DNA from 2 places in the Nitratidesulfovibrio sp. genome. Region 2 is predicted to be linked to the other one. Evidence: predicted binding sites of a transcription regulator. Region 2 holds the regulator's gene; the other holds the start of a gene.

Region 1 (11,795 bases), on a different contig from region 2:
CCGCCATCACCGGCCTTGTGCTCACCTACAACGGCGAACGCCTGCTCGACAGGTGCCTCGCCTCGCTGTCCTTCTGCGACAGGGTTCTGGTGGTCGATTCCTTCAGTACCGACCGTACCGTGGACATGGCCCGCGCGGCCGGGGCAGAAGTCGTCCAGCGCACGTGGGAAGGGCCGGGCCCGCAGTTCCGCCACGCCCTCTCGCTCATCGACACCGAATGGGTGTTCAGCCTGGACCAGGACGAAATCTGCACCGAAGAACTGCGCGAAAGCGTGCTGGCCGCAGTGCGCGCGCAGGTGCGCGGGGGCGAGGGCAGCCATGCCGCCAAGGCTGGCCACTGGGTACCCCGGCGCTCGTGGTACTACGACCGGTTCATGGAGCACAGCGGCTGGTACCCGGACTATCTGCTGCGGCTGTTCCGCCCCGCCCACATGGATGTGCACGTCTCCGGCGCGCACTATTCGTTCCACCCCAGGGGCGAAACGGGCCGCCTGCGCGGCGACATCCTGCACTACCCGTACGACAGCTTTCGCCAGCACCTGGACAAGATCAACTCGTACGCCCAGCAAGGCGCGGACGACCTGCGCGCCAAGGGGCGGCAGGGCGGCGTGGCCGTGGCCACGGCGCACGGCCTGGCCCGGTTCCTGAAACTGTACGTGGTCAAGCTGGGCTTTCTGGATGGCCGGGCGGGCTTCATCAACGCGGCGCACGGGGCCTTCTATGCCTTTCTGAAGTACATCCGGGTGCGCGAGGGCAACTGGGGCGCACCCTTCGACCATCACTAGACGCACGGCGACACTGCGGCGATGCCGCCAACGCCCCGCGAACGACCACGAATTCACGACGACGCAACATACAACCACCATACCGAGGGACGGACATGAGCGAACTCCGCTACAAGCGCGTGCTGCTCAAGCTCAGCGGCGAAGCCCTGGCGGGCGAAAACAAGTTCGGTATTGACCCCCAGACTGTTTCGAAGATATGCGAGGAAATCGCCGAGGTTGTCGACATGGGCCTGCAAGTGGCGCTTGTCATCGGCGGCGGCAACATCTTCCGCGGCCTCTCCTCGTCCGCCAAGGGCATGGACCGCTCATCGGCCGACTACATGGGCATGCTGGCCACGGTGCTCAACGCGCTGGCCGTGCAGGACGCCCTGGAAAAGATCGGCCATCCCACGCGGGTGCTTTCGGCCATCACCATGCAGGAAGTCTGCGAGCCGTACATTCGCCGCCGGGCCGACAGGCACCTGGAAAAGGGCCGCGTGGTCATCTGCGCGGCAGGCACCGGCAACCCCTACTTCACCACCGACACGGCGGCCGCGCTGCGCGGCATGGAACTGAAGTGCCAGGCCATCATCAAGGCCACCAAGGTCGACGGCGTCTATGACAAGGACCCCATGAAGCATGACGACGCCGTGATGTTCCGCAGCCTCGGCTACGTCGAAACGTTGCAGCGCAAGCTCGGCGTCATGGACTCCACGGCCATCACCCTGGCCATGGAAAACGACGTGCCCATCATCGTCTGCAACATGTTCAAGGGCAGCATCAAGCGCGTGGTCATGGGCGAAGACGTCGGAACCATCGTACACGGAGGCTAACCCCTTATGGATATGGATACCATTCTTCTCGATGCCGAAGAGCGCATGGAAAAGGCCCTCGGCGCACTGGACCGCGAATTCGCCAAGCTGCGCACCGGCCGCGCCTCCACCTCTCTCGTGGACAACATCAAGGTGGACTACTACGGCACCCCCACGCCCATCAGCCAGTTGGCGTCCGTCAGCGTGCCCGACAGCCGCACCCTGACCATCCAGCCGTGGGACCGTTCGGCCTTTTCGCTGGTGGAAAAGGCCATCATGAAGTCGGACCTTGGCCTGAACCCGGTCAACGACGGCAAGATCATCCGCATCTCCATCCCGCCGCTGACCGAGGAACGCCGCAAGGACCTCGTCAAGGTGGCCCGCAAGTACACCGAAGAAGCCAAGGTGGCCGTGCGCAACGTGCGCCGCGATGCCAACGACGCCCTGAAGAAGCTGGAAAAGGGCAAGGATATTTCCGAGGACGACGTGCGCAAGTCCACCGACGACGTGCAGAAGCTGACCGACCGCTTCGTGGCCAAGTCGGACGAGAAGTGCACGGCGAAGGAAAAGGAAATCATGGAGCTTTAGGAAACGGCCTCCGAACGGCTTGCGCATGTTCGGTCGCACGGAATGATTCCACATGGCCGGTCGCGCCCGCAGCAGTCCCGCCCCGCACACGCGGTTGGACGGACGGGTGGGCGGACCGGCCATGGCGCATATGACGCGGAGGCATCGCCCGCGTACCAGAGGCTTATCGTGAACAACGCTTCCACGGCGGGGTCCCCCCTGCCGGAAACTCTTGCGCCAGACACCCTGCCCCGCCACGTGGCCATCATCATGGACGGCAACGGGCGCTGGGCCACCCAGCGCGGCCTTTCACGCAGCGACGGCCACCGTGCGGGCACCGAGGCAGCCAGGGCCATCGTCACCGAATGCCGCACCCTGGGCATACCCCACCTGACCATGTACACCTTCTCCAAGGAAAACTGGGGGCGCCCCGGTGCCGAGGTGAAGTTTCTGTTCGAGCTGCTGGTGGACTTCCTGCGCGAGGAGTTGCCCAACCTCGTCAAGCGCGACATCCGGCTGTCCGTGTTCGGCCAACTGGCCGACCTGCCGTTGGCCGCGCGCAAGGCGCTGGAGCACGCCATCTCCCGCACCGCCGCCTGCACCACCATGCGCCTGAACCTTGCGCTCAACTACTCCGCCCGCGACGAAATCCTCATGGCCTGCCGCGCCCTGGCCGCCGAGGGCCTGCCCCCGGATGCCATCACCGAGCAAGCCTTTGCCGCGCGGCTGTGGACCACGGGCCAGCCCGACCCGGACCTGGTCATCCGTACCAGCGGCGAAGTGCGCATCAGCAATTTTCTGCTCTACCAGAGCGCCTACAGCGAATTCCACTTCACCGACACCCTCTGGCCAGACTTCACCCCAGAGCATTTCCGCGCCGCCCTGCGCGATTACGCCGGACGGCAACGCCGCTTCGGCAAAACGGAGGCAACCCCCGCGTGACCCCGGCATCTCCCCACTTCCAACGCGTCGTCACCGGCACGGCCCTTGCCGCCCTGCTTACCGTGGGCCTTGCCATGGGCGGCTGGGTGCTGCTGGTCATGGTGGTGGCCGTGGCCAGCCTGGCCCTGCTGGAATTCTACACCATGTTCTGGCCCGGCAACGCCCGCCTGCCCCTGAAGGCCGCAGGCATGGCCCTTGGTGCCGCCGTACTGGCGGCAGGCCACATGGACCGCCCGTGGATGGTGCTGGGCTGCATCGCCGCCGCCTTCCTGGTGGGGGCCGTGGGCTTTCTGCTCGCCTGGGGCAACGGCGATGACGACTGCCGCTTCACCGAAGGCCAGGTGCTGGCGGCGGGCATCCTGTACGTGCCCGTGCTGCTGCTGCCCGCCCTGCACTTCAACCGCTGGGAACAGCTGGTGGTCGTGCTGGCCGCCGTCATCTCCGACACCGGCGCCTATTTCATCGGCACCTGGTTCGGCAAGGCCCGCATCTGGCCGCGCGTCAGCCCCAAGAAAAGCTGGGTCGGCAGCCTTGGCGGCCTTGCCCTGTGCGTGCTCGCCTGCACCGGCGTCGGCGTTGCCGCAGGTACCGCCCCGTGGTGGGCCTTTGCCCTGCTGGGCGGCCTGCTGAACGTGGCCTCGCAACTGGGCGACTTTTTCGAATCCGCCCTCAAGCGCACCCTCGGCGTCAAGGATTCCGGCACCCTGCTGCCCGGCCACGGCGGCCTGCTCGACCGCATCGACAGCCTGCTCTTTGTCGTGCCCGCCTATGCTGCCCTGGATTCGGTGTTTCCGTTCTTTTAATGTTTGTCGGGGGAGAGGAAGGAACCTTTTGAAGCGACAGCCGTCGGCGAGTCTTCGAGCCATACGGATGACGACAGCAGAGCTAAAGGTTCCTTCCTCTCCCCCGCACCCCCTCTCCATCCTCCCAAACTTTTCAGTTGAAAAACCGTTGCCGCCATACCCATTGAAAAGTTTGGTGGAAAGGGGGATGGGGGTCCGGGGGAAGGGGGAAAACCACTTTTGCGGCAGCCGTTAGGCGAGTCACCGAGCCTTACGGATGGCGACCGCAACGCGAAAAGTGGTTTTCCCCCTTCCCCCGGAATAGCTCCAGACACGCCGCAACTCGCATACTTTACACCCCATGCAACGACACGAGACACTTGACCTGGAAGATTTCGAAGCTCTGCTGCACCGGGCGGCGACCATGATCGCGGACCGGGTGGAGCGCATCGGCCCGTGCGCCGAGGGTCCGGTGGTGCACCCGGCCACGTTCGACGAACTGGCGGCCCTGATTCCGTCCGACTGGCCGGAGGCGGGCGCGGGGGCGCACGCGGTGCTGGACGACGTGGCGCGGTGCATAGAGCCGTACGCCACGCGCATCGGGCATCCGCGCTTTCTGGCATGGATAACCACCAGCCCGGCCCCGGCGGGTACGCTGGGCGACATCGTGTGCACGGGGCTGAACCAGGCACCGCTGTCGTTCAAGGGCGGCCCTGCGGCCACGGTGCTGGAGCACGTGGTCATCGGCTGGCTGGCCCGGCTGTTCGGCCTGCCGGAAGCGGTCGGTGCCGCAGGCGGTGCGGACGGCGCGGGCGGCACCATCGTGTCCGGCGGCACCATGGCCAACCTGATGGGCCTGACCGTGGCGCGGCACACGCACTTTCCGGAGGCGGCCACCAAGGGGCTTGCGGGCATCGGACGCACCCCGGTGCTGTACGTTTCCGACCAGGGGCACATGTCCATCGAGCGTTCCGCGGTGTTGCTGGGCCTGGGCGCGGACAACGTGCGCGCCATCCCGTCCGACGCGGACAACCGCATGGACGTGGCGGCCCTGCGCACGGCCATCGCCACGGACCGGAAGGCGGGCCTGGCCCCGTTCTGCGTGGTGGCCCAGGCCGGCTCGGTGACCACCGGCGCGGTGGACCCGCTGCCGGAGATTGCCGACATATGCGCCGCCGAAGGTTTGTGGTTCCATGTTGACGCGGCTTACGGCGGCGCGGCCATGCTGACGGAAGAAGGCCGCGCGCTGCTGGCTGGCATCGACCGGGCGGACTCCATTTGCGTGGACCCGCACAAATGGTTCTTCATCCCGCTGGAATGCGGGGTGACCCTGTTCCGCAGCAGGGCGCAGCAGATTGCCACGTTCCGGGCGCGCGCCTCGTACCTGGGCGAGGAGAATCCGCACGACCTCAAGAACACCACCTTCATCCTCAGCCGCGCCAACCGCGCGCTGAAGGTGTGGTTTGCCTTCCGCACCTACGGGCGCGAGCGGCTGCGGCGCATCGTGACGCGCAACATGGAACTGGCCCGGCTCTTCCGCGACCTGTGCGCCGCCTCGCCGGAATGGCGGGTGCTGGCCCCGGTGCAACTGTCCATCGCCTGCGCGCGCTACGTGCCGCAGGGCGATGGCTGGACCGAGGAACAGGTGGACCGCTTGCAGGTGCGCCTGTTGGAACGGCTGGAGGCATCGGGCGAAGGGTTCCTGACCCCGGCCATGGTGCGCGGTCGGGCCGGGGTGCGCCTGTGCGTGGCCAATCACCGCACCTCCGAGGCCGACATCCGCCTGCTGTTCGACCTCATGACCACGCTTGGCCGCGAGCTTGCGGCGCAGGGCTTCCAGACCCCGCAGGTTTAGCCCCGCCAGCATACGGCGGAAAGGGAAGAACACGGGCATGATCCGCTACATTTCGCGCATGCCGGACCGGGCCTGGGAAGACCATGCGCCGCGCACGGTGGCCCTGCTGGGCAGCACCGGCTCCATCGGCACCAGCGCGCTGAAGGTCATCGAGGCGCATCCCGGCCTGCTCCGTGTTGCCGCGCTGGCCGGTGCGCGCAACGTGCGCCTGCTGGCCGAACAGGCCACCCGCCACCGCCCCGCGCACCTCGGCGTGCTGGACGAGGCGGGCGCGGCAGAACTGCGCGCGCTGCTGCCCTCCGGGTACGCGCCGGACATCCACGTGGGGCCGGCAGGGTACGCCACGCTGGCCGCCCTGCCGGACGCCTCCACGGTGCTGTCCGCCCAGGTGGGGGCCGCCGGGCTGCGGGCCACGGTGGCGGCGGCGCAAGCGGGCAAGGTGATCTGCCTCGCCAACAAGGAATCGCTGGTGCTGGCGGGCGCGCTCATCAGGCAGATTTGTACGGAAACGGGCGCGGTGGTGCTGCCCGTGGATTCGGAACACAACGCCGTGTTCCAGGCCCTGCGCGTGCACGACGCCTTGCGGGGCGGGGGGCAGGCGCCCGATGTCGTGCGCCGGATCATTCTTACCGCGTCGGGCGGCCCGTTCCGGGGGCGCGACCGGGCCTTCCTGTCCACGGTCACCCGCGAGCAGGCCCTGAATCATCCCAACTGGTCCATGGGCGCAAAGATCACCATCGATTCCGCAACGCTGATGAACAAGGGGCTGGAGGTCATCGAGGCCTACCACCTGTACGGGGTGGCCCCGGACGCCATCGAGGTGGTGGTGCACCCGCAGTCCATCGTGCATTCGCTGGTGGAATACGCCGACGGCTCGCAGATCGCCCATCTGGGCACGCCGGACATGCGCATTGCCATTGCCTACTGCATGGCCTGGCCGCACTGCGTGGACACCGGGGTGGCTCCGCTGGACCTGGTGCGGGCGGGCAGCTTGACCTTCGAGGCCCCCGACTTATCCTCTTTCCCGTGCCTTGCGCTGGCGCGACGCGCGCTTGCGAGCGAGGCGCGCACACCCGGCGGGGCGGGCCTGCCCGTGGTGCTCAACGCCGCCAACGAGGCAGCAGTAGAGCTTTTCCTGCACGGGTGCATCGGGTTCATGGACATTCCCGCGCTCATCGAACGGGCGCTGGACGCCCATCAGGCCAAACCGGCAGACACCACCGGAGCGGCAGACACCGATCCGGCAGGCGCGGTGGCTCGCGCCAATGCAGAGATATACATGCCGATGCACGACATCGACCACATAGAGGCGCTCGACGCCGCAACCCGCCGCCGCGTGCGCCACTGGGCAGACGCGGTCGGCACGCAAGGAACGGGTAACGCATGAGCAGCTTCCTTTCGGTCCTCCTGGTCCTTGGCGGCCTGATATTCTTCCACGAACTCGGGCATTTCCTGATAGCACGGCTGTTCGGCATCGGCGTGCAGACCTTTTCGCTGGGCTTTGGCCCGCGCCTGTTCGGCTGGCGCGGCGGCCAGACCGACTACCGGCTGTCGCTGGTGCCGCTGGGCGGCTACGTGTCGCTGGTGGGCGAAAGCGATGACGCGGAACTGCCAGAGGGCTTCGAAAAACGCCACAGCTTCACCCTGCGCCCGGCGTGGCAGCGGCTGCTGGTCATTGCCGCCGGGCCGGTATTCAACCTGCTGCTGGCGTGGTTCATCTACTGGGGGCTGTTCTGGGCGCACGGGCAGTTCCAACTGGCCCCGGAAGTTGGCCGGGTGCAGCCGGAAAGCCCCGCCGCCATCGCGGGCGTGGCCCCCGGTGACCGCATCCTGTCCATCGGCGGCAAGCCCGTGCAGTGGTGGGACGATGTGGCCGGGTCCATCGTGGCCAGCGAGGGCCGCGAACTGGCCATCGCCATCGACCGCAACGGCACGGCCCTGACCCTGAACGTCCAGCCCGAGGTGCGCAGCCGCAAGACCATCTTCGGCGAGGACGAGCACACCTGGCTCATCGGCATCCAGGCATCCGGCCGCACCGTGTCCCTGCCGCTGGACGGCACCTCGGCCATGAAGGCCGGGCTGGACCAGACCTGGCGAATGATCGTCATCACCGGCCAGAGCGTGCAGAAGATCTTCGAGCGGGTGGTGCCGCTGGATTCGGTGGGCGGCCCCATCATGATCGCCCAGATGGTCAGCGAACAGTCGCGCCAGGGGCTGGACAGCGTGCTGGCCCTCACCGCGCTGATCAGCATCAACCTGGGGCTGCTGAACCTGCTGCCCATACCCGTGCTGGACGGCGGGCACATCATCTTCCTAACCATGGAAATGGTCATGCGCCGCCCGGTCAATGCCCGCCTGCGCGAGGTGACCAGCCGCATCGGCCTGGCCTTCCTGCTGGCCCTGATGCTGCTGGCCACCTACAACGACATCGTGCGGAACCTGCAATGACCCAGGTGCCCCCGACGGCGGGGCGAGTCGTGGCCCCCGACCCGACCGCACCCACTGGACCCACTGGCCCCATAGGGGCCTGCGCCCAGCACGGCGCGGGGGGCATCACCCTGGCCCTGAACGCGGCGGAATCGCGCGTGCAGGCCGCCGCCCTGCGCGACGGCGAAGCCCTGTTCGCGCAGGAATGGCACGTACCCTCGCAGGGTACGGAACTGCTGGCCCCGGCCCTGGCCGACGCCTTCGCGCGGATGCGCCTTTCGCTGAGTGACGTGCGGCGCATCGCCTGCGTGCAGGGCCCCGGCAGCTTCACCGGGCTGCGCCTGGTGCTGTCCACGGCGGCGGGCATGGCCCGCGCGCTGGGGGCGCGGCAGGCCGGGTTATCGTACACGCAACTGCTGGCCTGCGGTCCGCTGCTGCCGCGCGGGGCGGTGCTGTGGGTGCTGACCCACGCCCGGCGCGGGCTGGTGCACATGCAGGCCTTCCGCATGCCCGGCGAGACGCTGGACGTCGCCAGCACCGGCGCCCCCGACGTCGCCCCGGACGCTGCTCCGGACACTGCCGCCGCCACGCCCCCCCGCCTGCCCGAAGCCCTGACCCCGGTGGAGGCGGCAACGCTTGACGCCGCCGTGGCCCGAATAGTGGCGCTTCAGCCAAACATAGAACACGCCGAGGGCAAATCGGCGGCGGCCGGATGCGATACTGACGCCGCCGTGGCCCGAATAGTGGCGCTTCAGCCAAACATAGAACACGCCGAGGGCAAATCGGCGGCGGCCGGATGCGATACTGACGCCGCCGTGGCCCGAATAGTGGCGCTTCAGCCAAACACAGAACACGCCGAGGGCAAATCGGCGGCGGCCCGATTCGATGCGGCCCCCGCCGTCTACCTGATGGGCAGCGGGGTCACCCGCAACCGCGCCGTCCTTGCCCCGGCATTGGCCGCGCTGTTGCCGGGGGCCTGCTTTCTGCCCAGCCGGTTCGACCACCCCGCCCCCGCCCTGCTGCTGCCCCTGGCCGCCACGGCCACCTACGGCCCCGATGACGTGCAACCGCTGTACGTGCGCCCCTGCGACGCGGAAGAAAACCTGCCCGCAATGGCCGCCGCGCGCGGCATGGACCCGGAACAGGCCCGGCTGGCACTGGCCCGGCTGACAACAGCCCCGCTCGCCGACGCATAATACGCTCCGTCCCCTCTGCCGTCAGGCGGGTTTGCCCCCCGGCACATCACGCCGCAGCGCCCTTCCCGATTTCCTGATGGGGCCGCCGGGACGACCCGCGAATGCCCTCCTTCCCCGCCCCCGTAGCCGCGCCCCTGGCTCTCGCCCCGTCCTTTCCCGGCCTCCGAGCCCACACGCCACGCCCCCAACCTAAAGCCCTCCGCTCACCCGCCGATAAGGTTTGCGAGGGAGCAGGCGGTGCCACTCTGGCACCGGCCTTGCACCCTCACGGCGGGAGACCCCCATCGGGAAATTTCTTCCGGCGAAGAGGTGCATCATGGTTGAACTGGCATCCGGCGGCGTATACTTTTCCGGGCTCGGCAACGGCACGGACTTCACCAAGGTCATCGACCAGTTGAAGTCCATCGAGCAGATTCCGCAAAAGCGCCTTACCCTGTGGAAGGCAGACTGGCAGAAACGCCAGGATGCCTTTGGCGAGTTGCGCACGGAAATCGCCACGCTCAAGGACATCGTGGACTCCATGAACACCATGGAAAAATTCATGGTGAAGACGCCGTCCAGTTCCAACGAAACCGTGGCCAGCGCCACCACCGATTCCAGCGTCCTTGAAGGCACCTACAAGATAGAGGTGGGGCAACTGGCGTCCAGTTCCATCTGGACCTACAACACCGCCTTCGCCGACAAGAAGACCAAGGTCAACGACTCCGGCAGCGACCAGCAGTTCGTCTACACCTACATGGGCAAGACCCGCTCGATCACGGTGCCCAGCGGCACCACCATCGACGGGCTCAAGAACATGATCAACAACGACCCCCAGAACCCCGGGGTAAAGGCCATGCTGGTGCAGAACGGCACCGGCTACACCTTCCAGTTCCGGGGCATGGACATGGGGTCCAACGCCACGCTGTCGGTAGGGGCGGGCACCACCGTCACCGGACTTCCCAGTACGGCCGCCAACTGGACCGTGCAAGCCAACCAGAATGCCCAGTACCGGGTCAACGGCTGGCCCGCCACCACCTGGCTGGAATCGAACTCCAACACGCTGACCGGCGCCGTGGAAGGCATGACCATCACGCTGCGGGACGTGGGCACCTCGCAGATTTCGGTGGTCACCGACATCGAGAAAATCAAGGAAAACGTCGTCGGCTTCGTCGATGCCATGAACGCGGTGCGGACGAAGATCAAGGAACTGACCGCCGTCAACAGTTCCAAGGACGTGGACAGCCCCGACGATGCCTCGTCGCTGTACTCCATGCAAAAGGGTTCCGTCCTGACCGGCAACTACGGCGTGCAGTTGCTGGCCACCCAGCTCAAGATGGCCACGGCGGACAAGGCCGCCGGCTTCGAATACCAGTACAAGGACGGCAACCTGCTGCGCGGCGACGTCTATTCGTCGCTGTCGCACATCGGCATCATGACCATTGCCGACTCCAACAGCCCCACTTCGGGCCTTCTGGAAATCCGGGAAGAAGACCTGGGGGACGGCCTGCCCTCCCTGGACCGGGCGTTGCGCGAAAATCCCGAGGCCGTGGCCGAATTGTTCGCCGCCAGCGGGCAGCCCCAGTCCGACTCGTCCGACTTCAGCTACTACTCGCACGTCAAGGGCGTGACCAAGGCGGGCATCTACGACGTGACCTACGACGTGGATGCCTCGGGCAACATCGTCAACGCCTTCATCGGCGGCAAGCGCGCCAACGTCGACAACGCGAACAAGCAGATCACCGCCATGGAAGGCGACGCCCGAGGCCTGGCGCTGCAAATAGACAACCTGTCGCAGGGCAGCTATTCGAGCCGCATGCGCATCAAGGAAGGCAAGCTGAGCGGACTCAGCAGCCAGCTTGAAGACATGTTGGGCAGCGACGGCGCGCTGAAGATCCTGGAAGACAATTACCAGGAGATCATGGACGACATACAGACCAAGATCGACAAGGAAGTGGACCGCGTCACCCAGTGGGAACGGCGCGAACGGCTGCGCTATTCGCGGCTGGAGGCCACCCTGGCCCGCTACGATGCGCTCGGCAAGTCGGTGGAAAGCCAAATCAAGTCGTTGTCCACTTCAACGTCTTCGTAGCCACGGCGGCCACCACGACCGGGACAATCAGGGTGCCCGCCCCGAGCGGCCATGCCCCAGACGAACACCCCCCGCCACGGCGCGGGGAACGACCACAACCCGCGACACACTCACCGCACAGGCGCGCGGGCGCATACACCGGGAGAATGCAATGCAGAAGGCCGCACACGCCTACCTTCAGACCCAGGTCACCACGACCACCCAGGGCGAACTGTTGCTCCTGCTGTATGACGGGGCCATCAAGTTCCTGAACCAGGCCAAGGAAAAGATCGCCGAACGCGACTACGCGGGCAAGGGCATCCTGATCTCCAAGGCCCTGGACATCGTCAATGAACTGGACGCCAGCCTGAACCTGGAAAAGGGCGGCGAACTGGCGCAG
Region 2 (11,795 bases):
CTGACGCCGGGGCGGCTGACGAATTCCGCCACCGCGCCATCGTGGGTGTGCAGGTGGTCGCACAGGGCAGTGAATACGGGCAGCACGCCCGCGCCGTCTTCCCCGGCGGTCCATTGGGCAATGAAGGCATTCACGGCGGCTTCGGTGGCGGCGTCGGCGTACATGGGCGTCTCCGTGGTTGTCGGTTGCGGTGGCCGCGCGGGCCAGGCGTTTGCAAGCGCTTGCATATGCATCCACCGGCCATGGCTGTCAACTCGGGCAGGGGACTGGCAGGGGGGGCAGGAAAGAGCCACCGGAACTACCGTGGAAAGGGCGGTATGGGCGGGGGAAGCGGCCCGGAGGGGTGAATCGATACGGAAGGCGAGGATGGACCGGATGCCCGCGCCCGGCGTCTACGCCTTGTCCACCGTCGGGGCGGGCACGGGGCGCAGGTCGTAGCGGCGAATCTGGGGCAGGGGGTAGAAGCGCAGGGTGCCGTCTGGCAGCAGCACTTGCAGGGTACCCTGCGGAGTGGTGGTGCATTCCAGGCAGTCCTGGGTCACCGTGCCCCCGTCGATGAACGCGATATCCAGCCGCCAGCGCTGCACCGCGCCTGCCTTGTGGCCGGAAAGCTCGTTCATGGCGCGGATTTCGCGTTCCATCAGGGCGCGCCATGCCGTCTTGACCAGCTTGCGGTTGTCCGGGGTGTCGTGCGCGCGGCACAGGCCCATCTTCAGGTTGTCGGGCGAGGGCACGAAGCCGAGCACCCAGCCGGTGGAGGCATCCGCGCCGCAGGCATGGCAGCGAATCATGGCGTGCGTCCTCCTGAATGGGATGGGGGAAATGCCGGGCCAGTTCGGTACGCGCCGGGCCGGATTGCACCGGGGACACCCTTGCCCCGCTTCACCCGCCTATACCGCCCCGGCCCCGGCTTGAAAAGGTGCTGGCACCGCACAACGAAGCGCGGGAAGGGGATGCGTGCATTCCCTTCCCGCGTTGCGTGCGGATATGTGACGGTACCGGTGCGGGGGCCGGGCAGCTGCGGCCTACTGGCCGCGCAGATGGCGTACCGCGTTCTCGAACAGCACCGTACCGAGGGTCGCAGGTTCCCCGCGCGACGGCTTCGGACTACTGGCCGCGCAGGTGGCGTACCGCGTTTTCGAACAGCACGGTGCCCAACGTTGCAGGTTCCCCGCGCGACTGCTTCGGACTATTGGCCGCGCAGGTGGCGTACCGCGTTTTCGAACAGCACGGTGCCCAACGTCGCAGGTTCCCCGCGCGTCCAGCCCGGATGGTTGGTGGGGTGGTTGAAGGCTTCGGGGTGGGGCATCAGGCCCAGGATGCGCCCGGACGGGTCGGTCAGCCCGGCGATGCCAAGCGGAGAGCCGTTGGGGTTCCACGGGTATTCCATGGTCACCGCGCCGGTTTCCGGGTGGGCGTATTGCAGGGTGACCAGGTTTTCGGCCACCAGGCGGCGCATCACCTCGTCGTCCAGCGGCACCAATTTGCCCTCGCCGTGGCGCACGGGCACGTACAGGGTTTCGATGCCCTTGGTGAACACGCAGGGGCTCTGGGGGTTCACCTTCAGGGTCACCCAGCGGTCTTCGTAGCGGGCCGAATCGTTGTGGCCCAGCGACACCTGCCGCTCGAAGTACTTGCCGTCCAGCGCGGGCAAAAGACCCAGCTTCACCAGCAGCTGAAAGCCGTTGCAGATGCCGATGGCCAAGCCGCCCCGGGCCACGAATTCCTTCAGGCGGTCCAGCAGGGCCTGCCCGTCGGCATCGGAAAGGTGCAGCCAGCGCTGGGCTGCGGCATGGGCCGCGCCAAGGTCGTCCCCGTCCAGGAAGCCGCCGGGAAAGACAATGAAGTTGTAGTCCTCGATCCTGATCCTGCGGGCCACGATGTCGGCGAAATGCGCCACATCCGCCCGGTCGGCGCCGGCAAGGCGGGCCGCGTGGGCCGATTCCTCGTGCGAGTTCGTGCCGTAGCCGGTGATGACCAGCGTGTTCACCTGCGCCATGCGCTGCTCCTCGATGGGTTTCTTGTCTGTCCTGACTGTCTTGACAGGGGGATGTGCCTCGACTAGCTACTCGTCAGCGCTGCGCCGTTCGGCTGTACCCGGACATGCCCCCAGGCATGTCCGCAGGCCTGTGGGGACGCATGCCCGGATGGGGCCTGCCCGTCAAGGACGTTTCCGCGAAAGTTTCCGGAAAAGTTTTCGGGGGCCTGAACGACGCGGCGGAAACGGGGGCCGTGCCCGAACCGTTTCCGCTGTCCTGCGCCCGCTGTTTCAGACGCCATGGCAATGCTGCCGTACGCTGGGGATAGCCGGGACCGTCGATATTACGTTCCAGTGGTACATCACGTCAACGGCTGACCTTCATGCCGAAAATGTGGCATAAGGTCCTGATGGCGTTTTTTTGCGTATCGCGTCAACCGAAGGGCGAGCGCTGTAACGCGCGTGCGGCACGATCCGCGCGCCGCGAGCGAGAGCAACCAGTCACTCAGGCAGGAGTTTCATGAAGACCAAGTTCATATTCATCACCGGGGGCGTGCTGTCCTCGCTCGGCAAGGGGCTGGCCGCCGCGTCCATCGGAGCGCTGTTGAAGGCCCGTGGGCTCAAGGTAACCATCCAGAAGCTCGACCCCTACATCAACGTCGACCCCGGCACGATGAACCCGTTCCAGCACGGCGAAGTGTACGTCACCGATGACGGCGCGGAAACCGACCTCGACCTCGGACACTACGAGCGCTACCTTGGCGAGTCACTGACGCAGAAGAACAACTACACCTCGGGGTCCATCTACAACCGCGTCATCACCAAGGAACGCCGGGGCGACTACCTGGGCGGCACCGTGCAGGTCATCCCGCACGTGACCGACGAGATCAAGAACGCCATCCTCGGCCTGGCCGAGGACGAACCCGACGTGGCGCTGATCGAAATCGGCGGCACCGTGGGCGACATCGAGGGACTGCCCTTCCTCGAAGCCATCCGCCAGTTGCGCGGCGACCTCGGCAAGGACCACTGCCTGTACGTCCACCTGACGCTGGTGCCCTACCTGAAGGCCGCGGGCGAGCACAAGACCAAGCCCACCCAGCACAGCGTCAAGGAACTGCGCTCCATCGGCATCCAGCCGGACATCATCCTGTGCCGTTGCGAAAAGGCCATCAGCGTCGACCTCAAGCGCAAGATCGCCCTGTTCTGCGACGTGGACCAGGACGCCGTGTTCTCGTCGGTGGACGTGGACAACATTTACGAGGTGCCGCTGCGCTTCTACGAAGAAGGCTTCGACCAGAAGATCGCCATCATGCTGCGCCTGCCCGCCAAGAACGCCAACCTCGAGTCGTGGGAGACGCTGATCCACACCTGCTCGCACCCGGAAGGGCAGGTGACCATCGGCATCGTGGGCAAGTACGTGGACCTCAAGGAAGCGTACAAGAGCCTGCACGAGGCGCTGATCCACGGCGGCGTGGCCAACAAGGTAAAGGTGAACCTGCGCTACGTGAACTCGGAAGAGATCACCGAGGCCAACGTGGCCGAAAAGCTGGCCGGGTGCGACGGCATTCTGGTGCCGGGCGGCTTCGGGCATCGTGGCGTGGAAGGCAAGATCCGCTCCATCCGCCACGCGCGCGAGCACAAGATTCCCTTCTTCGGCATCTGCCTTGGCATGCAGTGCGCGGTCATCGAATACGCCCGCAACGTGCTGGGGCTGGCTGACGCCAACTCCGAAGAATTCAACGAGCTTACCGACAATAAGGTCATCTACCTGATGACCGAGTGGTACGACTTCCGCAAGGGCGCGGTGGAGCGCCGCGACGCCTCCAGCGACAAGGGCGGCACCCTGCGCCTTGGCGCGTACCCCTGCGTGGTGGTGCCCGGCACCAAGGCGTGGGACGCCTACGGCGCCGAACGCGTGGACGAACGCCACCGTCACCGCTTCGAATTCAACAAGGCCTACTTCGAGGCCATGGCCGAAAAGGGCCTGGTGTTCAGCGGCCTTTCGCCCGACGGCGAACTGGTGGAAATCGTGGAACTGCCCGACCATCCGTGGTTCCTGGGCTGCCAGTTCCACCCCGAGTTCAAGTCCAACCCCATGCGCCCGCACCCCTTGTTCCGCGAGTTCATCAAGGCGGCCAAGAAGGAAGCCCAGGGCGGCAAGAAGGGCAAGTAGCCCGCCGCTGGCACGCACATCACGGATATGACGCAACGCGCCTTCCCCGCGGAAGGCGCGTTGCCGTCCGTGGGGCGTCGGCGGGGGACGGCGTGGATAGGGCGGGACGCACGCGGTGTCGTGCCCCGTGCGCCTGTTTTTTCCGTATCCCTTTTTTCCGGTATCCCTTGACGAGGCGGCATTGCGTCGCAATGTTACGTGTCTGCGTGGCAAGCGTTTGCCTCTTGCGTGGTCATCGCCGGTCTTTCCCTGAAAGCGTCCGCCTTTCGCCGGACCATCGGCAAACCGATGTGGCGAAAGCCGCCGACTGATGGTAAAAGCGTCCGGCGGGGCAGGGGGGGGGACGCGCCCTTTTCGTCCCGCACCGCCCGCAGCCACACTGCATATTTTCGAAGCGCACCGCCCGCGCGCGCCATATGCGACCACACGTGCCGCATGCGGCCGGGGCACCGCGCCCTCATCCGCCACGGAGAACCATGCATCCCGAATCACCCAGCACCACCCCGGCCCCCGAATCACCGGTCGCCCCGGCCACATCCGGCGGCATGACGCCGGACGCCCTGTACGAGCGCCTGAAGGCGCGCCGGTTCATTTTCGCCGGGCCATGCGCCCTGGAAAGCCTGGAACTGGCCCTGGACACCGCCCATGCCGTGCGCGAGGCGGCCGAGGCCGCCGGGCTGTTCGTCGTGTTCAAAAGCTCGTGGGACAAGGCCAACCGCACGTCGCTGGACGGCTTTCGCGGCCCCGGACTTGCGCGCGGCATGGAATGGCTGGCCCGCATCAAGCAGGAAACCGGCCTGCCCGTGGTCACCGACATCCACGAGCCGGAACAGGCCCGGCCCGTGGCCGAAGTGGCCGACGTGCTCCAGATTCCCGCCTTCCTGTGCCGCCAGACCACCCTGTTGCTGGCCGCCGCCCAGACGGGCCGGGTGGTCAACGTCAAGAAGGGGCAGTTCGTGGCCCCGTGGGACATGGCCCCGGCGCTCGACAAGCTGCGCTCCACCGGCAACAACCGCATCCTTCTGACGGAACGCGGGGCCAGCTTCGGGTACAACAATCTGGTGGTTGACTTCCGTTCGTTGCCCATCATGCAGGGCTTCGGCGTGCCGGTGGTGTTCGACGCCACCCACTCGGTGCAGTTGCCCGGCGGCAAGGGCACCTCGTCCGACGGCGACCGCCGCTTCGTGCCCATGCTGTCCCGGGCAGCCGTGGCCGCCGGGGTCGACGGGGTGTTCCTGGAAACCCACCCCGACCCCGACCACGCCCTGTGCGACGGCCCCAATAGCTGGCCGCTGGACAGGTTGGCCCCGCTGCTGCGCGATTTTGCCGCCCTCTGGAGTCTGCCCCATGCGAGCTGAAGACCTGGCCCGGTCCATCTCGCTGCTGGTGCTGGACGTGGACGGCGTGATGACCGACGGCGGCCTGTACTATGACGACGAAGGCCGGGTGACCAAGCGCTTCAACGTGCAGGACGGGCTGGGCATCAAGCTGGCGCAGGCCGCTGGCATCACCGTTGCGGTGATTACCGGGCTTGCCTCCGGCGCGGTCGAGGCGCGCATCCGCAGCCTTGGCATAGAGGACTACCACGCGGGCTTCCTGCACAAGTCGGAATGCATCGACTCCATTCGCCGCAAGTATGACCTTGAATGGTCGCAGGTGGCCTACCTTGGCGACGACTGGGTGGACTTCGGTCCGCTGAAGCTGGTGGGCCTGCCCATGGCCGTGGCCAACGCCCAGCCAGAGGTCAAGGCCCTGGCCCGCTACGTGACCACCACCAACGGCGGTCACGGTGCCGTGCGCGAAGCCATCCGCTTTCTGCTGGTGGAGCAGGGGGTGCTGGACCGCATGCTGGAAAGCTGGCCGGAGCAGGCATGAGACGCCGTACGCTGTTGATCCTGCTGCTGGTGGCACTGCTTGTCGGCGGGGCCGCCGCGTGGCGCTGGCAGGGCGGAATGCGCCAGGCGCTGGAATCGGCCATTTCCGGCGGCGTTACCGATGCCACCACGCTGGAAGAGGCGGTGGGTGTGGCCATGAAGGGTATCGAGCTGGTGCAGGGCGAAAAGGGCATTGAACTGTGGCGGCTGAAGGCCACTTGGGCCCAGTTGCGCCAGAGCAACAACGCCATCGACGTGGACAGGCCCGACCTTGTCTACCAGATGGACGGCGGCAGGCAGCTGCGCATCGTGGCCAGGAAGGGCGAAGTGCAGCAGCAGATACAGATGATGCGCATGTGGGACGATGTGCATGCCACCCACGACCGCCATGAACTGTTTGCCAGGCTTATGGTGTACAACGGCACCAGCCGGACCATGTATTTTCCCGAAGGCGCCCGCATAGAGGGGCAGAGCCTTTCGGGCAACGCCACTAGGCTGGAATGGGACATGGCCAGCGACGTGCTGCGCGGCAGCGACGGCGTGTCCATGCTGCTTGTTCCTCGTTCGGGCGGCGTGAACGGCGAGCCCGCTACGGACAAGGCCGCGACCACCAGGGCGACTTCGGTCAGGACCGGACAGGCGCAGGACGCCCGCAAGGCAGCCGCCCCCACTCCCCCGCAGAAAAAGGCCGCCGCGCAAAAGAAGACCGCGCAGAAGGTGCCGGACAAGAAGTCGTCGGGCAAGAAGTCGCCGGACAAGAAGTCATCCGACCAAACGTCACCGGACAAGAAGTCAGCGGCCCCCAAGGCCGCGCGGCGGGACGCGGGCGCATCCAAGCCAACCAAGCAGGAGAACAGGCAATGAGACATACCGGCATCCGCTCCGCGCTGTGCGTGGCGCTGCTGTTGACCTTTTCGGCCCCCGCCGTGGCGGCTGACGCCAAATCGGCCACCGAGGTGCGTCGTGACGTGCCCACCGCCGTCAAGTCCGACCGCATGCAGTACGACGCCAAGGGCCAGGTAGTGGTCTTCGAGGGTGATGTGTACGTCCAGCGGCCCGACTTCGAGATGTGGGCCGAAAAGATTACCCTGCACCTTCGCAAGAAGGCGGCCAAGTCCGGCAAGGCAGGGGCAGGGCAGGGTGCGGAAGCGTCTGGCACTTCGGGCACTTCGGGCGCTTCTGGCGGGACGGGGGCGGGTGGCCCAGGTGGGATGGACGCGGGCGAGATCGACCGCATGGTGGCCGAGCGCAACGTGCGCATGAAGCGCGATACCCGTACCGGCGAATGCGAGAAGGCCACCTACACCGTGGACAACGCCGTGCTGGTCATGGAAGGCAACCCCGTGCTGCACGAGGGCGAGAACAGCATCAAGGGCGACATCATCACCTTCTACACCCGCGAGAACCGCAGCGAAGTGCGCGGCACCTCCACCAAGCGGGTGCAGGCGGTGTTCACCTCGTCCGGCGACGTGAACCCCCTTGGCGAATCCAGGGATAACGGCAAGGACGCCAAGCCCGCTTCCAAGGACCCCAAGGACGTCAACGACACCAGGGACGCCTCCACGGGCGATGCCACCTCCAAGGGGGCTGCCCAGTGAGCTCGATGCTGCGCGGCGAGGACCTGCACAAACAGTTCGGCCAGCGCGAGGTGGTGCGCGGCGTATCGCTGACGGTGACCCAGGGCGAGACCGTGGGGCTGCTTGGCCCCAACGGCGCGGGCAAGACCACCACGTTCTACATGCTCATCGGCATCATCAAGCCGACATCGGGACGGGTCGAGCTTGATGGCCGCGACATCGCCGACTGGCCCCTGCACGAACGGGCACGGGTGGGACTGAGCTACCTGCCGCAGGAAAGCTCCATCTTCCGTCGGCTCACCGTGCGCCAGAACCTTCAGATGATTCTCGAACACACCGGGCTTTCCAGGGCGCAGCAGAAGGAACGCAGCGACATGCTGCTGGAGGACTTCGGCATCACCCACCTGGCCGATTCCGTGGCCCTGCATCTTTCCGGCGGCGAACGACGACGGCTGGAGATCGCCCGGTCCATGATCCGCGAGCCCAAGTTCATCCTGCTGGACGAACCGTTCGCGGGCATCGACCCGCTGGCCGTGGACGACATCCAGCAGCTCATCACCGGCCTGCGCAACCGGGGCATCGGGGTGCTCATTTCCGACCACAACGTGCGGGAAACCCTGCACATTTGCGACAGGGCCTATCTGGTGCACCAGGGCGAGGTGATACTGGAAGGCACCCCAGCTCATATCGTGGACAATCCGCGCGCGCGGGATGTGTATCTGGGCGAAGGCTTTTCGCTGTAACGACTGCCGGTTTCACGTCCTGCCAGGCAAATGCGCAAGGGGCCACCCCTTCCATGTTCACGGCGCCTTCCGCATTTGCGGGGGCGCCGTGTCCGTTGGAGGCAGCGCCTTCGACAGGCGATTGCGGACAGGGGGCGCAAGGGGCCGCCGATGGTTTGCGACGTGTTGGCGACAGCGGTTGCATACTTCTTGCTTCTATGGCATGGTTTCCCTAACCTCTTGGGGAAGGGAACACATTTCCACAGTGGGCCGTTTCTTGCTTGCCGTCGCGCACCTCGTCGCGTCGTCATCTCGTTCGGCCTCAACGCAAGGTTACAGGATCCCGGCGCAGGGCCATACGGTCTCGACGCAGGGTCATAGGGGTTGCCCACGCATGGCATTGGAACTCAGGCAACAGCTCAAGCTCACCCAGCAGCTGGTGATGACGCCGCAACTGCAACAGGCCATCCGGCTGTTGCAGCTTTCGCGACTGGAGCTTGTCGAGACGGTGCAGCAGGAGATGCTGGAAAACCCGTTTCTGGAGGAAGCCCAGGACGAGGCGCCCCAGGTCGAGGTGCCCGACCCGCGCGAAGCCGCCACCGCAGCTGCCGACGTTGCCTACGACCGCGAAATCGCACGCGATGCCGACTGGGAAGATTACCTGGGCGACTTTGCCAGCACCAGCCGCCAGTCCACGGTGCGCGAATCGGAAATGCCCGAGGAGATGACCTCGTTCGAGGCCCGCTACGCCGCCAAGCCCTCGCTTGAAGGGCACCTGATGTGGCAGTTGCGCCTGTCCTCGCTTACCGAGCGCCAGAAGGACATCGGCGAGGTGATCATCGGCAACATCGCTTCCTCGGGCTACCTGCATGCCACGGTGGACGACATCGCCGAAATGGCGGGCGTGGCCCCAGCCGAGGTGGAGCCCGTGCTGCATGCCGTGCAGCGCTTCGACCCCGTGGGAGTGTCCGCGCGCACGGCGCAGGAATGCCTGCTGGTGCAGATCGAGATGCTGGGCTACACGCGCGACAGGGTGCTTGTGGAACTGGTGCGCGACCACCTGGAAGATCTGGAAAAGCGCCGCTACAAGCCGCTCTTGCGCAAGTTCCGCCTGACCATGGAGGACCTGAAGGAGTACCTGGACCTCATCCAGACCCTGGACCCCATGCCCGGCGCCAGCTACGGCGGCGGCGACCCCCAGTTCGTCAGCCCCGACGTGTACGTCTACAAGTACGACGACGATTTCATCATCATGCTCAACGAGGACGGCCTGCCGCACCTGCAACTGAGCACCATGTACGAGCGGTCCGCCGCAGCGGCCGCATCCGCGGGCGAACGCGAATATTTCCAGGAAAAGATGCGCTCTGCCTCGTGGCTCATCAAGAGCCTGTACCAGCGCCAACGCACGCTGTACAAGGTTGTGGAATCCATCGTGAAGTATCAGCGCGGCTTTTTCGAGGACGGGGTTTCGCGCCTGAAACCGCTCATCCTCAAGGATATCGCCGACGACATCGGCATGCACGAATCCACCGTCAGCCGCATCACCACCAGCAAGTACGTGGCCACACCGCACGGCATCATGGAGTTGAAGTTTTTCTTCAACAGCGCGCTGGATCTGGACGACGGCAGCCAGGTGGGTTCCGAAAGCGTCAAGGCCCTGATCAAGAAGCTGATCAGCGGCGAAGACCCGCACGACCCCCTGAGCGACGAGCGCATCGGCGAAATTTTGAAGGAACAGCTCAAAGTCAATATTGCCCGCCGGACCGTTGCGAAGTATCGTACTGCCATGGACATTCCCTCCTCTTCCAAGCGGAAGGAGCTGTTCTGACGGTCCGAGGCCCGCGCCAGACCATGCGCGTGGCGGCATCCGTCTTCTGCGGCGCACCCGGCAACCGCACCCAGCGTGCGTGCCGCGCGCCGCTTTCCCCCTCTCACCACAGGAGGAGCGTATGAACATCGCCTTCACCTTCAAGAATTTCGAACCCTCCGACCACCTGAAGAAGTACGCCCGCCGTCGTCTTGAAAAGCTTGGCCGGTTCGTCGGCAAATCCGCCCTGGAAATGCAGGTGAACCTTTCCGTCGACAAGTTCCGTCACAAGGCGGAAGTGCAGATGGCTGGCGACGGCTTTACCTTCTCCGCCGTCGAACAGTCCGAAGACATGTACGCCACCATCGACCTGGTGCTGGAAAAGCTGGAATCCCAGCTGCGCAAGCAGATGGAAAAGCTGAAGGACCGCCGCCGTTCCGTCCAGTCCGACAAGTTGGGCAAGCTGGGCAAGGGCATTGACGTGTTCACCTTCGGCACCGTGGGCGAAGGCGAGGAGCGAACCATCACCGGTACCGACCACTTCGCCCCCAAGCCCATGCACGTGGACGAGGCAGCCATGCAGCTTGACCAGGGCGACAACGAGTTCCTGGTGTTCCTGAACGCCGAAGTGGAACGCGTCAACATCATCTACCGGCGTCGCAACGGCGATTTCGGCCTTATCGATCCGGTCGTCTAGGCACCATACATGAGGCTTTCGGAGTATCTTCAAGATGATCTGATCCTGTCCGAGCTCTCCGCCAGCACCAAGAAAGAGGTGCTGGCGGAACTCGTGCAGGCCGTGGTGCGGCGGCATCCCGAAGTGGATGCCGCCGTTGCGCTGGGCGTGTTGCAGGACCGCGAGTCGCTGGGCACCACCGGCATCGGCGACGGGGTGGCCATACCCCACGGCAAGCTGGTGAACATCAACGACATCGTGGTGGCCGTGGGGCGCAGCGTGCCGGGCATCGACTTCGACGCGCTGGACATGAAACCCTGTCACCTCTTTTTCCTGGTACTGGCACCGGAACAGGTGGCGGGCATGCATTTGCGCATCCTGGCCCACATCTCCCGCCTGCTGAAGGATCCGCAGTTCCGCCGCGCCATGATCGACGCGCAGGACGGCGAGGCCTTCACGGCCCTCATGCGTACGACGTGACGCGCACCACCTGACGCGCGGCAGGTCCGGAGCGACGGAGCAGGGCGGGGCCACCGCCCCACTGCCTGACCGTACCGCGCACCTCCCACTCGCAGTTGTCGCGCACCCATCGCGCCCCTGAAACGGCACCCGGCACGGGCCGTCCGAGGAGTCCGCCATGCCCACAAAGGCCACGCCGTCCGATACGCCCCCCGCTCCGGCGGCGTCTGTCGCCGTACCTGGTACAGCCTCCGGCGCCGCGTCCGGCACCCCCGTCAAGGCTGCGGATGCGGGAAGCCCCGTGGTCACCGCCAACTTTCCCGTCATCATCGTCACCGGGTTGTCCGGCGCGGGCAAGAGCACGGTACTCAACGTGCTGGAAGACCTGCGCTACTTCACGGTGGACGGCCTGCCCGCATCCCTTGCCCCGCAGATGGTCACCATCCTGAACCGGGAGGCGCTGGCCCACTATCAGGGGTTGGTGCTGGGCATGGACCTGCGCGAAAGCAACTTCGTCCGCAATCTGGAA

Evidence for each region. Region 2 encodes sigma-54, which starts transcription at its own class of promoters, with help from an activator protein. Its sites were predicted from a motif close to CTGGCACGGNNNNTGCTT; they were not measured.
Region 1: the regulator sigma-54 is predicted to act here: its motif matches at 9,591-9,608, upstream of fliD (flagellar filament capping protein FliD).

The regions. Positions count from the first base shown of each region.
Region 1 covers NZ_JBDXXH010000013.1:34,138-45,932, forward strand. The annotation lists gene ABWO17_RS16430 (glycosyltransferase family 2 protein) at 1-785, shown strand, start outside; gene pyrH (UMP kinase) at 881-1,597, shown strand; gene frr (ribosome recycling factor) at 1,604-2,164, shown strand; gene uppS (polyprenyl diphosphate synthase) at 2,333-3,085, shown strand; gene ABWO17_RS16450 (phosphatidate cytidylyltransferase) at 3,082-3,888, shown strand; gene ABWO17_RS16455 (pyridoxal phosphate-dependent decarboxylase family protein) at 4,229-5,722, shown strand; gene dxr (1-deoxy-D-xylulose-5-phosphate reductoisomerase) at 5,760-7,109, shown strand; gene rseP (RIP metalloprotease RseP) at 7,106-8,170, shown strand; gene tsaB (tRNA (adenosine(37)-N6)-threonylcarbamoyltransferase complex dimerization subunit type 1 TsaB) at 8,167-9,345, shown strand; gene fliD (flagellar filament capping protein FliD) at 9,662-11,416, shown strand; gene fliS (flagellar export chaperone FliS) at 11,568-11,795, shown strand, end outside.
Region 2 covers NZ_JBDXXH010000002.1:649,500-661,294, reverse strand. The annotation lists gene ABWO17_RS05910 (hypothetical protein) at 1-164, opposite strand, end outside; gene ABWO17_RS05905 (hypothetical protein) at 393-791, opposite strand; gene ABWO17_RS05900 (phosphoribosylformylglycinamidine synthase subunit PurQ) at 1,190-1,999, opposite strand; gene pyrG (CTP synthase) at 2,499-4,151, shown strand; gene kdsA (3-deoxy-8-phosphooctulonate synthase) at 4,697-5,509, shown strand; gene ABWO17_RS05885 (KdsC family phosphatase) at 5,499-6,026, shown strand; gene lptC (LPS export ABC transporter periplasmic protein LptC) at 6,023-6,889, shown strand; gene ABWO17_RS05875 (LptA/OstA family protein) at 6,886-7,623, shown strand; gene lptB (LPS export ABC transporter ATP-binding protein) at 7,629-8,345, shown strand; gene rpoN (RNA polymerase factor sigma-54) at 8,719-10,152, shown strand; gene hpf (ribosome hibernation-promoting factor, HPF/YfiA family) at 10,274-10,828, shown strand; gene ABWO17_RS05855 (PTS sugar transporter subunit IIA) at 10,838-11,287, shown strand; gene rapZ (RNase adapter RapZ) at 11,568-11,795, shown strand, end outside.